2 linked regions of the Aquibium oceanicum genome follow. The protein of the gene in region 2 interacts with the protein of the main gene of each other region in a pairwise test. Links are inferred from orthologs where the notes say so. Each region holds a gene or a part of one and is shown on either strand. Other genes may lie near its edges.

Region 1 (3,057 bases), 3.1 Mb from region 2 along the record:
CCCGTGTTCTGGCGGAGATCGGCCCGATGCTCGATGAGGAAGACCGCACCTGGCTGGAAGCGACCGCGCGACCGCTCTGAACGTCTACCCGGCCGCAGTTTGATGCGCTGGATTGACCTGTCGCGGATCAGGCCGCGTTTTCGCGCTCTCGCCAGTATCGTAGTCGCATTCGCGGGGCGATCTTCCAGGCGATCAGGGGAGTCGCCACAAGGCTCGCCAGGACGACGGCCGCGATGAGGTAGGCGGCGTGTTCGCGCAGTTCGGGCACGGAAAGCACGATGACGGCGCCGGTTCCGAAGAGCACGGCATTGACCATCAGCCCGACGACGCCAGCCATGAAGGTTCTCGTTCTCACAGGATTGCTCCTCTCGTTCGCACACGAAAGCAACGCCCCTTTTCTCGTCCGGTTCCGGCCGTCAACCCTCACCCTGCCCCCACCCGCTCGAACCAGGCGTCCTCGTCGATCACCTCGATGCCGAGGTCCGTCGCCTGCTTCAGCTTCGAGCCGGCGCCGGGGCCGGCGACGACGAGGTCGGTTTTCTTCGATACCGAGCCAGCGACCTTAGCGCCGAGGCGCTCGGCCATGGCCTTGGCCTCGTCGCGCGACATGCGCTCCAGCGATCCGGTGAAGACGATGGTCTTGCCGGCGACGGGCGAGGAGATTTCGCCGACGGGCTCCTCGTCCTCCGGCGTCACATCCGCCTCGAGCAGGGCGTCGACGGCGTCGCGGTTGTGTCCTTCGGCGAAGAAATCCACCAGCGCCTCGGCCACCACCGAGCCGATGCCGTTGACGCCGACGATCTCGCGCCATTCCTCGTTGCCGGGGTCGCCCTTGCCTTCCGGCATCTTGGCGGTCTCGGCCGCCTCGCGCAGCTTTTCGAAGGATAGGAAGTGCCGCGCCAGGCGCTTGGCGTTTGTCTCGCCGATGTGCCTTATGCCGAGCGCGAAGAGGAAGCGCGACAGCTGCACCCGGCGGCGCTCGTCGATTGCCGCGAAGAGCTTTCGCACGGAGACCTCGCCGAAGCCCTCGATGTTCTCGAGTTTCGTCAGCGACCGCCCCTGCCGGTCCTTCAGCGAAAAGATGTCGGCCGGCTCGCGGATGCGCAGCGATTCGTCGGGATGATTGAAGAAGAACTCGATCTGCTTTTCGCCCAGGCCCTCGATGTCCATGGCATTGCGCGAGACGAAATGGCGGATGCGCTCCATCGCCTGCGCGGCGCAGATCAGCCCGCCGGTGCAGCGCCACGCCGCCTCGCCCTCCTCGCGCACGGCATGGCTGCCGCAGACCGGGCACTTGTGCGGAAACGAATAGGGCTTCGCGTCAGCCGGGCGCATCTCCGGAACGATATCGAGGATCTGCGGGATGACGTCGCCCGCGCGCTGCACGATGACCGTGTCGCCCTCGCGGATGTCCCTGCCCTCGCGGATCGGCTGGCCGTCATTGCCGACGCCGCGGATGTAGTCCTCGTTGTGCAGCGTGGCGTTGGTCACCACCACGCCGCCGACCGTCACCGGCTTCAGCCGCGCCACCGGCGTCATTGCCCCGGTACGGCCGACCTGGATGTCGATCTTTTCCAGCACCGTCGTCGCCTTCTCGGCCGGGAATTTGTGCGCGGTCGCCCAGCGCGGCGAGCGCGAGCGGAAGCCGAGGCGTTCCTGGAGGTCGAGGCGGTCGACCTTGTAGACGACGCCGTCGATGTCGTAGGGCAGCGTCGCGCGCATCGCCTCGATCCTGCGATACTGAGCCAGCATCTCCTCCAGCGAAGCGCACCGCAGCATCAGGTCGTTGACCACGAAGCCCCAGTCCGAGAGGCGCTGCACGGCATCGTACTGGGTCTTGGCCAGTGGTGCGGAGGTTTCGCCCCAGGCATAGGCGAAGAACTTCAGCGGCCGCGACTTCGTCACCTCCGGGTTCTTCTGCCTGAGACTGCCGGCGGCCGAATTGCGCGGATTGGCAAAGACCTGGCCGGTTTCGGCCATGCGCTGGTTGAGCGCGAAGAAGTCGTCGCGGCGCATGTAAACCTCGCCGCGTACCTCGATCAGGTCCGGCGCATCAGACGGGAGATCGTTCGGGATCTCGTCGATGGTGCGAATGTTTGCGGTGACGTTCTCGCCCGTCGTACCGTCGCCGCGAGTCGCGGCCGTCACCAGCCTGCCCTTCTCGTAGCGCAGCGACATCGACAGGCCGTCGATCTTGGGCTCGGCGGTGAAGACCAGCTCGCCTTCTGAAAGCGCGAGGAAGCGCCGCACCGAAGCGACGAAATCGACCACGTCCTCGTCGGAGAACACGTTGTCGAGCGACAGCATCGGCTTTTCGTGCCGAACCGGCGCAAAAGTTGTCGACGGAGCGGCACCCACCGCCTTCGAAGGCGAATCCTCGCGCATCAGTTCGGGAAAAAGCGCCTCGATCTCGGCGTTGCGCTGGCGCAGCGCGTCGTAGTCGGCGTCGGAAATCTCCGGCGCGTCCTTCTGGTGGTAGAGCCGGTCGTGCCGGGCGATCTCGCCGGCCAGGCGCTCCAGTTCGGCCGCTGCTTCCTCCTGCGTCAGGGTGTCGATCGGCTTGGCGGGCGTGGTCATGCGAGGGTTCCGGATCTGCAAATTGGCGCTGGACTATGCCCAGCCACGTGGCGGCGGTTCAAGTGGCGACGACAGCCATCCTGCCATCCGGACATGCTTTCGCGTTCCCGCGCCGTGGCCGGCCGGGGTGCCCGAGGGAAACGGCGCATGGCGTTGCGTCCTCTGTTGAAAAATACTCGACGCGCTGCCATGCGCCGCCGGCGTTTTCCCTCGATCCTTTCCGGCCGACTCCCCTTCGGAAGACGGCGCACAGTCCGAACCGAGGCCGGAAAGTCCCCGCCACCGTTCGCGGGTCCCGTCCGGCGCCACACTTGCCTGGGCCGTCCGGTCGTACGTCCCGTTCCCGCCGGCAAGCTGCGTCCACAAGGATACGAGCCCCGCTGGTCCCGTGGATAAACTTCCGTTCGGCTGGACGTACCGGGCACGGCAAGTGGATGACATCCATGGGTTTTTTCCGGCCAGGCCAGCGGACCGTCGAAA
Region 2 (8,158 bases):
CGCCGCCGCACCCGTATGCCCAAGGAGACGGTCATGAAATTCTTCGCCGACACCGCCGACGTGAAGGAGATCCGGGAACTGAACGATCTCGGCCTTCTGGACGGCGTCACGACGAACCCCTCGCTGATCCTCAAGTCCGGCGGCTCGATCGCCGAGGTGACGAAGGAAATCTGTTCCGTCGTCGCCGGCCCGGTCTCTGCCGAGGTGGTCGCCACCGAATACGACGAGATGATGCGCGAGGCGAACATCCTCTCGAAGATCGCGGACAATGTCTGCATAAAGGTACCGTTGACCCTCGACGGCCTGCGCGCCTGCAAGGCGATCCGCTCGGACGGGCGAATGGTCAACGTCACCCTGTGCTTCTCGGCCAACCAGGCACTGCTCGCCGCCAAGGCCGGCGCGAGCTTCATTTCGCCCTTCATCGGCCGGCTGGATGATATCGGTCTCGACGGCATGGAGCTGATCGCAGAGATTCGCACCATCTACGACAATTACGATTTCCCCACCGAGATCCTCGCCGCGTCGGCACGCACCGTGAACCACGTGAAGCAGGCCGCCATGATCGGCTCCGACGTGGTGACCGCCCCGCCGGCCACGCTCAAGGCGCTGGTCAAGCATCCGCTGACCGACAAGGGCCTCGACGCCTTCCTGGCGGACTGGGCCAAGACCGGCCAGAAGATCGGCTGAGGCACGATGGCCGGCGCCGGTGAGATCGCGGTGGAGGTTCTTGCCGCGCTGGATGAAGGCCGCCAGGTCGAGCCCTTCTCCGGGCGGATCGCCGGCTTCGACAACCATGCCGCCTATGCGGTCACGGCCGAACTGCGACGGCTCCGCTCGGCACGCGGCGAAAGGCCGATCGGGCGAAAGATCGGCTTCACCAACCGCAACATCTGGGCCGAGTACCAGGTCTTCGAGCCGATCTGGGGCGACGTCTACGACACGGTGTTCCGCGAGATTCCGTCGGGCGGCACCATCCGCGCCTCGCACCTGCCCGAGCCGCGCATCGAGCCGGAAATCGTGCTCGGGATCGGGCGCGACCTGACGGCCGACATGAGCCTGGAAGAGGTCGAGGCCTCCATCGACTGGGTGGCGCTTGGCTTCGAGATCGTGCAGTCGATCTTCCCCGGCTGGCGCTTCGCCCCCTCCGACTGCATCGCCGACGGCGGCCTGCACGGCGGGCTTCACATCGGGCCGAAGCTGGAGATCGCGCCGGCAGACAGGCCGGGTCTGGCGGCCCGGCTCGCCGCGGTGGAACTCGAACTCTCCTGCGACGGCGCGGTGATGGATACCGGTAGCGGCTCGAACGTGCTCGACGGACCGGTCCAGGCGCTGATGCATCTGGCGAAGGTGCTCGACCGCGACGCGCACAATCCGCCGCTTCGCGCTGGCGAGATCGTCACGACGGGAACCTTGACGCGCGCCTTCCCCGTGTTCGCGGGACAGCAATGGTCAACCAGCGTGTCGGGTGGTTTGCCGCTTGAAGGATTGACGGCCGCGATTTCCTGACCCGGGAACGTCAGGCGGACGTCGCGAGGGCGGGCTCGAACTGCGCCTGCGGGTCGGCCTTCAGCGCCTCGACCGTATGCTTCTGCAGCATGGCCGTGACGTCGACCGGATCGCCGACCAGCCGCGCGGCCTCGATAGGTCTGCCGACGGTGATCGTGAAGCTGAAGCGCTTCTTGTTCAGAAGTTCGTGGAACAGCGTCATGTCGCGCAATTCCGTCGAGTGCTTGGCCAGGAAGTAGAACAGCCCCGAATTGCGCGCGGAGATATGCGCCGGCAAGATCGGCACGCCGTAGCGGCGGGCGAGCGCCACCGCCGAGGTCTGCCAGGGCCGCTCTGTGAGGCTGCCTTCGTTCCAGAACGCGATGCGGCCTGACGGAAAGAGCACCACCGCCCGCTCCTGCGAGAAGGCGCGGGCAGTCATCTCCAGCGTATCGCGGCTCTTGGAATGGGACTTTTCGCCCGGGCGCCATTCGACCGGGATGATCAGATCGCGAAAGCCTGCCGCCACACGCAGGGCATCGCGGTTGGCGAAGATGGTGAGGTCGCGCCGACGGTCCTTCAGGATGTCAAACACAGCGATGCCGTCGGCGATGCCGGTGGGGTGGTTCGGCGCCAGGATGAAGCCGCCCGTCTCCGGCAGGTTTTCCACCCCCGACACCTTGATGTCGAGCGACAGCAGCGAACTCAGGTGCTGGAGTGCGTCCCACCCGCTCAGCGGCGCGATGGCGTCCGCCATGCGCACGGCCTCGTCATAGTGGAACATGCGCAGCAGAACTGGCCGCATCAGCGGCCAGAGCGGGTGCCGCGAAATCTTCAGGGACCGTTCGTGGATCAGCTGGTCGATGATGTGGGAATCGATGTCGACGGTGCTCCCGTAGAAGGCCCGGCCACCCAGCAGCCTCGCAATGGAGGATGGCGACGTCTGCAGGTCCATGGTCATCGACTCCGATCGGCCCCTGTCTGGCCGAATACTATGACGCAAGAATGACGTCCATGCCTTAACTTTCAGCACCAGCGCGGGTTCCCGAAAGCTATTGCGCCTGTGCTCGCTTCAACTCCATCATCATATCCAGACGGATGAACTCGGCTACTTCGCGCGCCGCGCGGTCAACCGCGTCCCGCTTTGCGCGGCTCTCTGCGAAGAGCTGCCGTGGCCGGTCGAAGAACGCGGTGGCGCTGCGCTCGCCCTCGATGACGGTCTTGTCAGTCTCGGTGTCCTTGAGGCGGTAGCGACCGATCAGCCGGACCGAACCGGCGGTCGGTTCATTGTCGCCGGAGGCCGACTGGAGCGTCACCGTGGAGGCGGATCTCTTCGTAACCTTCAGGATCATGCGGTACTGGGGATTATCCGGCTGGCCGGCGCCGCCGTTGAGCAGGAAGATCAGATGGTTGCGCACCTCCTGCGCGTCGCGGGTGTCGACCTCCGCGATATAGATCGACGCGATGCGCGCGTCCGCGACACCCGGCGTCACGGAGGAGACGTTGCCGTAGAGCGGCTGCACGGTACAGCCGCCCACCAAAAGCGCCATTGCTCCGAGCACGGCCATGGCACCGGCACGGGAGAACCAGGAAAGGCGTCGGTGAACCCGGTCAGACCACGACATTGACGATCCTCTGCGGCACGACGATCACCTTGCGCGGAGACCGTCCTTCGAGCGCCTTACGGACGAAATCGAGTTCGAGCACCGCCGATTCGACGGCAACTTGATCCGCGTCGCGCGCAATTGTCAAATCGCCGCGCCTCTTGCCGTTGATCTGTACGGGAAGCGCGATCTGGTCGTCCACGACCAGCGCGGGATCGTATGCGGGCCAGCCCTGCTCGGCCGCCATGCCGCGGCCGCCGATGGCGGCCCAGCATTCTTCCGCCAGGTGGGGCATCATCGGCGAGATCATCAACACCAGCATCTCCACCGCCTGACGCAGAGCGCCCTTGGTCGCCGCGTCGGGTTCGCCTGCCTTCGCCAGTTGCGGAGACAGCGTGTTGACCAGTTCGTAGATGCGGGCGACCGCCTTGTTGAAGCCGAGCCGCTCGATCTCCTCGCTCACGGCCTTGACCGTCTTGTGGGCGGCACGCGAGACCTCGAGCGCATCCGCCTCGGTTCCCGCCGCCGGGGTCGCGTCCTTCAGCACGGGAGCTGCTTCCGAGACGAGGCGCCAGACGCGCTGGACGAAGCGGTGCGCGCCTTCCACGCCCGATTCCGTCCAGATCACGTCGCGGTCGGGCGGCGAATCCGACAGCATGAACCAGCGCGCCGTGTCTGCGCCGTAGCTCGCGATGATGTCGTCGGGGTCGACCACGTTCTTCTTCGACTTCGACATCTTCTCGATCGGGCCGATGGCGAGTTCCTCGCCGGTCGTCATCAGCACGGCGCGGCGCTGCCCGTCGATCTCCTCGACCTTCACCTCGGCCGGCGTTACGTAGCTGCCGTTCGGACCGGAGCCGCGCCGATAGGTCTCGTGGACCACCATGCCCTGCGTGAACAGGCCCTCGAAGGGTTCCTCGACCGTGTCCAGGTGTCCCGTCGCCTTCATGGCGCGGGCGAAGAAGCGCGAATAGAGCAGGTGCAGGATCGCGTGCTCGATGCCGCCGATGTACTGGTTGACCGGCAGCCAGCCGTTCGGTCCGTCGACATACTCCAGCGTCGTCGGCGCCGCCTCGTTCCACGGATCGGTGAAGCGCGCGAAATACCAGGACGAGTCGACGAAAGTGTCCATCGTGTCGGTGTCGCGGCGCGCATCCCCGCCGCATTGCGGACAGGCGACGTGCTTCCACTTCGGATGATGGTCGAGCGGGTTGCCGGGCCGGTCGAAGGTGACGTCGCCGGGCAACTCGACGGGCAACTGGTCGTCGGGGACCGGCAGTGAACCGCACTTTTCGCAGTGGATGACCGGGATCGGGCAGCCCCAGTAGCGCTGGCGCGAGATCAGCCAATCGCGTAGGCGGAACTGCACCTTGCGCTCCGCTACCGGGCGGTTGCCGATCGTCACCGCCTCCAGGCGTCCGGCCACTTCGTCGAAGGCCTGCTTCGCCTTCATGCCGTCGAGAAAGCGCGAATTGATCATCACGCCGTCGTCGACATAGGCCTCGTCGATGATCTGGAAACTGGCCTTGTCGGCGTCCTCCGGCATCACCACGGGCACGACCGGCAGGCCGTAGCGGTTGGCGAAGTCGAGGTCGCGCTGGTCGCCCGAGGGGCAGCCGAAGATGGCGCCCGTTCCGTATTCCATCAGGACGAAGTTCGCCACGTAGACCGGCAGCGTCCAGTTCTCGTCGAAGGGATGGACCACGCGGACGCCGGTGTCGAAGCCCTTCTTCTCGGCCGTTTCGAGCGCGGCTGCCGAGGTACCCATGTGGCGGATCTCGTCGATGAAGGCGGCGAGTTCGGGATTGCCTTCCGCCGCCTTCCGCGCCAGCGGATGGTCGGCCGCGACCGCCATGAAGGAGGCGCCGAAGATGGTGTCGGGACGGGTCGTGTAGACCTCGAGTTCGGTCTCGCCCTCAGGCGCGGTGTCCGTGGCCAGCGGCCAGCGGATCAGGAGACCCTCTGAGCGGCCGATCCAGTTCGCCTGCATCAGCTTGACCTTGTCGGGCCAGCGCTCGAGCGTGTCCAGGCTGTCGAGCAGCTCCTGGCTCATCTTCGTGATCTTGAAGAACCACTGCGTCAGGTCGCGCTGCTCGACCGGCGCGCCGGAGCGCCAGCCGCGCCCGTCGATCACCTGCTCGTTGGCGAGCACCGTCATGTCGACCGGGTCCCAGTTGACCTTGGCCGACTTGCGCTCCACCAGCCCGGCCTTCCAGAAGTCGAGGAACATCTTCTGCTGGTGCCTGTAGTAGCTCGGGTCGCAGGTCGCGAACTCGCGGTCCCAGTCGAGCGACAGGCCCATGGTCTTTAGCTGGCCCTTCATCGTCTCGATGTTGGCATAGGTCCAGTCGCGCGGATTGACCTTGTTGTCGCGCGCGGCGTTCTCGGCCGGCAGCCCGAACGCGTCCCAGCCCATCGGGTGCAGGACGTTGCAGCCCATGGCCCGCTTGTAACGCGCCACAACGTCGCCCATGGTGTAGTTGCGCACGTGGCCCATGTGGATGCGCCCTGACGGATAGGGGAACATCTCCAGCACGTAGTACTTCGGACCCGGATCGTCGTTCCTTGTCCGGAAGAGCCCGGCCTCGTCCCAGGCCTTCCGCCAGCGCGGCTCCGCCACGCGGGGATTGTATCGTTCGGTTGCCATGACCGTGAATTCGCTCGATAAGGTGCCGGAAAATGCCGGGCGGACCTTCACCACGGATTGCCGGGAGCGTCAACTCCGGGCAGCGCGCCTGCCGGTCGAATTGCAGTCGGAGACATGAAGATGGAGAGCGCGGTCGACAGGCTCCAGGAGGTCAGGCGACGCATCGCCAGCGCCGCGAAGGAGGCCGGGCGCGAGCCTGGCGCGGTGACGCTGGTCGCCGTCTCGAAGACCTTCGATGCGGACGCGATCCGGCCGGTGATCGAGGCCGGCCAGCGGGTCTTCGGCGAGAACCGTGTCCAGGAGGCGCAGGGTAAGTGGCCGGCACTGATGGAAGGGTTCCCGGACATCGAGCTGCACCTGATCGGGCCGCTGCAATCCAACAAGGCCAGGGAGGCCGTGGCGCTGTTCGACGTCATCGAGACCGTCGACCGGGAGAAAATCGCCGCCGAACTGGCCAAGGAGATGAGGAAGCAGGAGAAGTTCCCGCGCATCTACGTGCAGGTGAACACCGGGCTTGAGGAGCAGAAGGCCGGGATCGACCCGCGCGAGGCGGTCGCCTTCGTGGAGCGCTGCCGGGACTTGCATGGCCTCGCCATCGAAGGCCTGATGGCGATCCCGCCCTTCGAGGAAAATCCCGGCCCGCATTTCGCGCTTCTCGAAAAGCTCTCGCGCGAGGCAGGGGTGGAAAAACTCTCGATGGGCATGTCCGGCGACTACGAGACCGCGATCGCCTTCGGCGCCACCAGTGTGCGCGTCGGCTCGGCCATCTTCGGCAGCCGGTGAGGCACTCGCGGCTTGCGCCTGCTTGTGTCACTCCCTAGGGTTCGCGACAAGTTTGAACAATCATCCGGGAAATCTGCGCATGCGTTTCGAAGGCACGTCGGCCTATATCGCCGACCGGGATCTGATGGTGGCGGTGAATGCGGCGATCGCGCTGGAGCGGCCGCTGCTGGTCAAGGGCGAGCCGGGGACGGGCAAGACCGAACTCGCCCGGCAGGTCGCCGCCGCGCTGGACCTCGACCTGATCGAGTGGCACGTGAAATCCACCACCAAGGCACAGCAGGGGCTCTACGAATACGATGCCGTGTCGCGGCTGCGCGACAGCCAGCTCGGCGACGATCGCTTCAACGACATCCGGAACTACATCAAGCGCGGCAAGCTTTGGGAGGCCTTCGCGGCCGGTAAGAAGGTCGTGCTTTTGATCGACGAGATCGACAAGGCCGACATCGAGTTCCCGAACGATTTGCTGCAGGAACTCGACCGCATGGAGTTCTACGTCTACGAGACCGGCGAGACGGTGAAGGCGGCGCAGCGACCGATCGTCATCATCACCTCCAACAACGAGAAGGAGCTGCCCGACGCCTTCCTGCGCCGCTGCTTCTTCCACTACATCCGCTTCCCCGAGATGGAGACGCTGCAGCGCATCGTCGACGTGCACTATCCGGGCATCAAGCAGACCCTCGTGCGTGCGGCGCTGACGCAGTTCTACGAAGTGCGCGACGTGCCGGGGCTGAAGAAGAAGCCGTCGACCTCGGAGGCGCTGGACTGGATCCGTCTGCTCGTCTCTGACGACGTCGATCCGGCCGACCTGCGCGGTGATGCGAAGAACGCGCTGCCGAGGCTGCATGGCGCACTGTTGAAGAACGAGCAGGATGTGCACCTGTTCGAGCGGCTGGCCTTCATGGCGCGACGGCAGGGATAGCCCGAGGCCGAGACCGTTGCGGCGAAAACGCCGCGAACCGGGGAGGAGGAACCCGCATGGCCATTCTGAGAACACCTGAGGAGCGGTTCGAGAACCTGCCCGGCTTTCCCTTCGCGCCCCATTATGCGGAGGGGCTGACCGACATTGACGGACTTCGAATCCACTATCTCGACGAGGGTCCGCGCGATGTCCGGCACACGTTCCTCTGCCTGCACGGCGAGCCGACATGGTCCTATCTCTATCGCAGGATGATCCCGGTCTTCACAGCGGCCGGCGGGCGCGTGGTGGCGCCGGACTTCGCCGGCTTCGGCCGCTCCGACAAGCCGGAGGAGGACGCGACCTACGGGTTCCACTTCCACCGGCGCATGCTGCTGGCCTTCATCGAGCGGCTGGACCTGACAAACGTCACGCTGGTCGTGCAGGATTGGGGCGGCCTGCTTGGCCTGACTCTGCCGATGGAGATGCCGGAGCGGTTTTCCAGGCTGATCGTCATGAACACGGCGCTCGCGACCGGTGCTGCGCCGAGCGAAGGCTTCGTCCAGTGGCGCGACTATGTCGCCGCGAACCCGGATCTCGCGGTCGGCAAGCTGATGAAGCGGTCGTGCCCGCACCTGACGGAAGCCGAGGCGGCCGCCTATGACGCGCCGTTCCCGGACGTGACCTACAAGGCCGGCGTGCGGCGCTTTCCGGCGATGGTGATGACCGATCCAGGCATGGAAG

What was found.
Region 1: the proteins of leuS (region 2) and ligA interact in binary tests that used the Escherichia coli proteins (3 or more experiments, as listed by UniProt). The link is inferred for Aquibium oceanicum from one-to-one orthologs.

What each region holds. Positions count from the first base shown.
Region 1 is NZ_CP018171.1:3,339,364-3,342,420, forward strand. What follows is about bases 1-2,945. They hold ligA (NAD-dependent DNA ligase LigA), read right to left. Parts: upstream 2,578-2,945; coding sequence 424-2,577; downstream 1-423. Other genes in these bases: BSQ44_RS16360 (aminopeptidase P family protein), read left to right, coding at 1-80; BSQ44_RS16365 (hypothetical protein), read right to left, coding at 128-337. UniProt on the Escherichia coli protein: DNA ligase that catalyzes the formation of phosphodiester linkages between 5'-phosphoryl and 3'-hydroxyl groups in double-stranded DNA using NAD as a coenzyme and as the energy source for the reaction.
Region 2 is NZ_CP018171.1:274,341-282,498, reverse strand. The notes cover bases 2,897-6,064. They hold leuS (leucine--tRNA ligase), read right to left. Parts: upstream 5,737-6,064; coding sequence 3,097-5,736; downstream 2,897-3,096. Other genes in these bases: BSQ44_RS01345 (YggS family pyridoxal phosphate-dependent enzyme), read left to right, coding at 5,857-6,064; BSQ44_RS01355 (LPS assembly lipoprotein LptE), read right to left, coding at 2,897-3,110. Also shown: fsa (fructose-6-phosphate aldolase), read left to right, coding at 34-687; BSQ44_RS01365 (2-keto-4-pentenoate hydratase), read left to right, coding at 694-1,506; BSQ44_RS01360 (1-acyl-sn-glycerol-3-phosphate acyltransferase), read right to left, coding at 1,517-2,440; more of BSQ44_RS01355, read right to left, coding at 2,538-2,896; more of BSQ44_RS01345, read left to right, coding at 6,065-6,519; BSQ44_RS01340 (AAA family ATPase), read left to right, coding at 6,599-7,438; BSQ44_RS01335 (haloalkane dehalogenase), read left to right, coding at 7,495-8,158.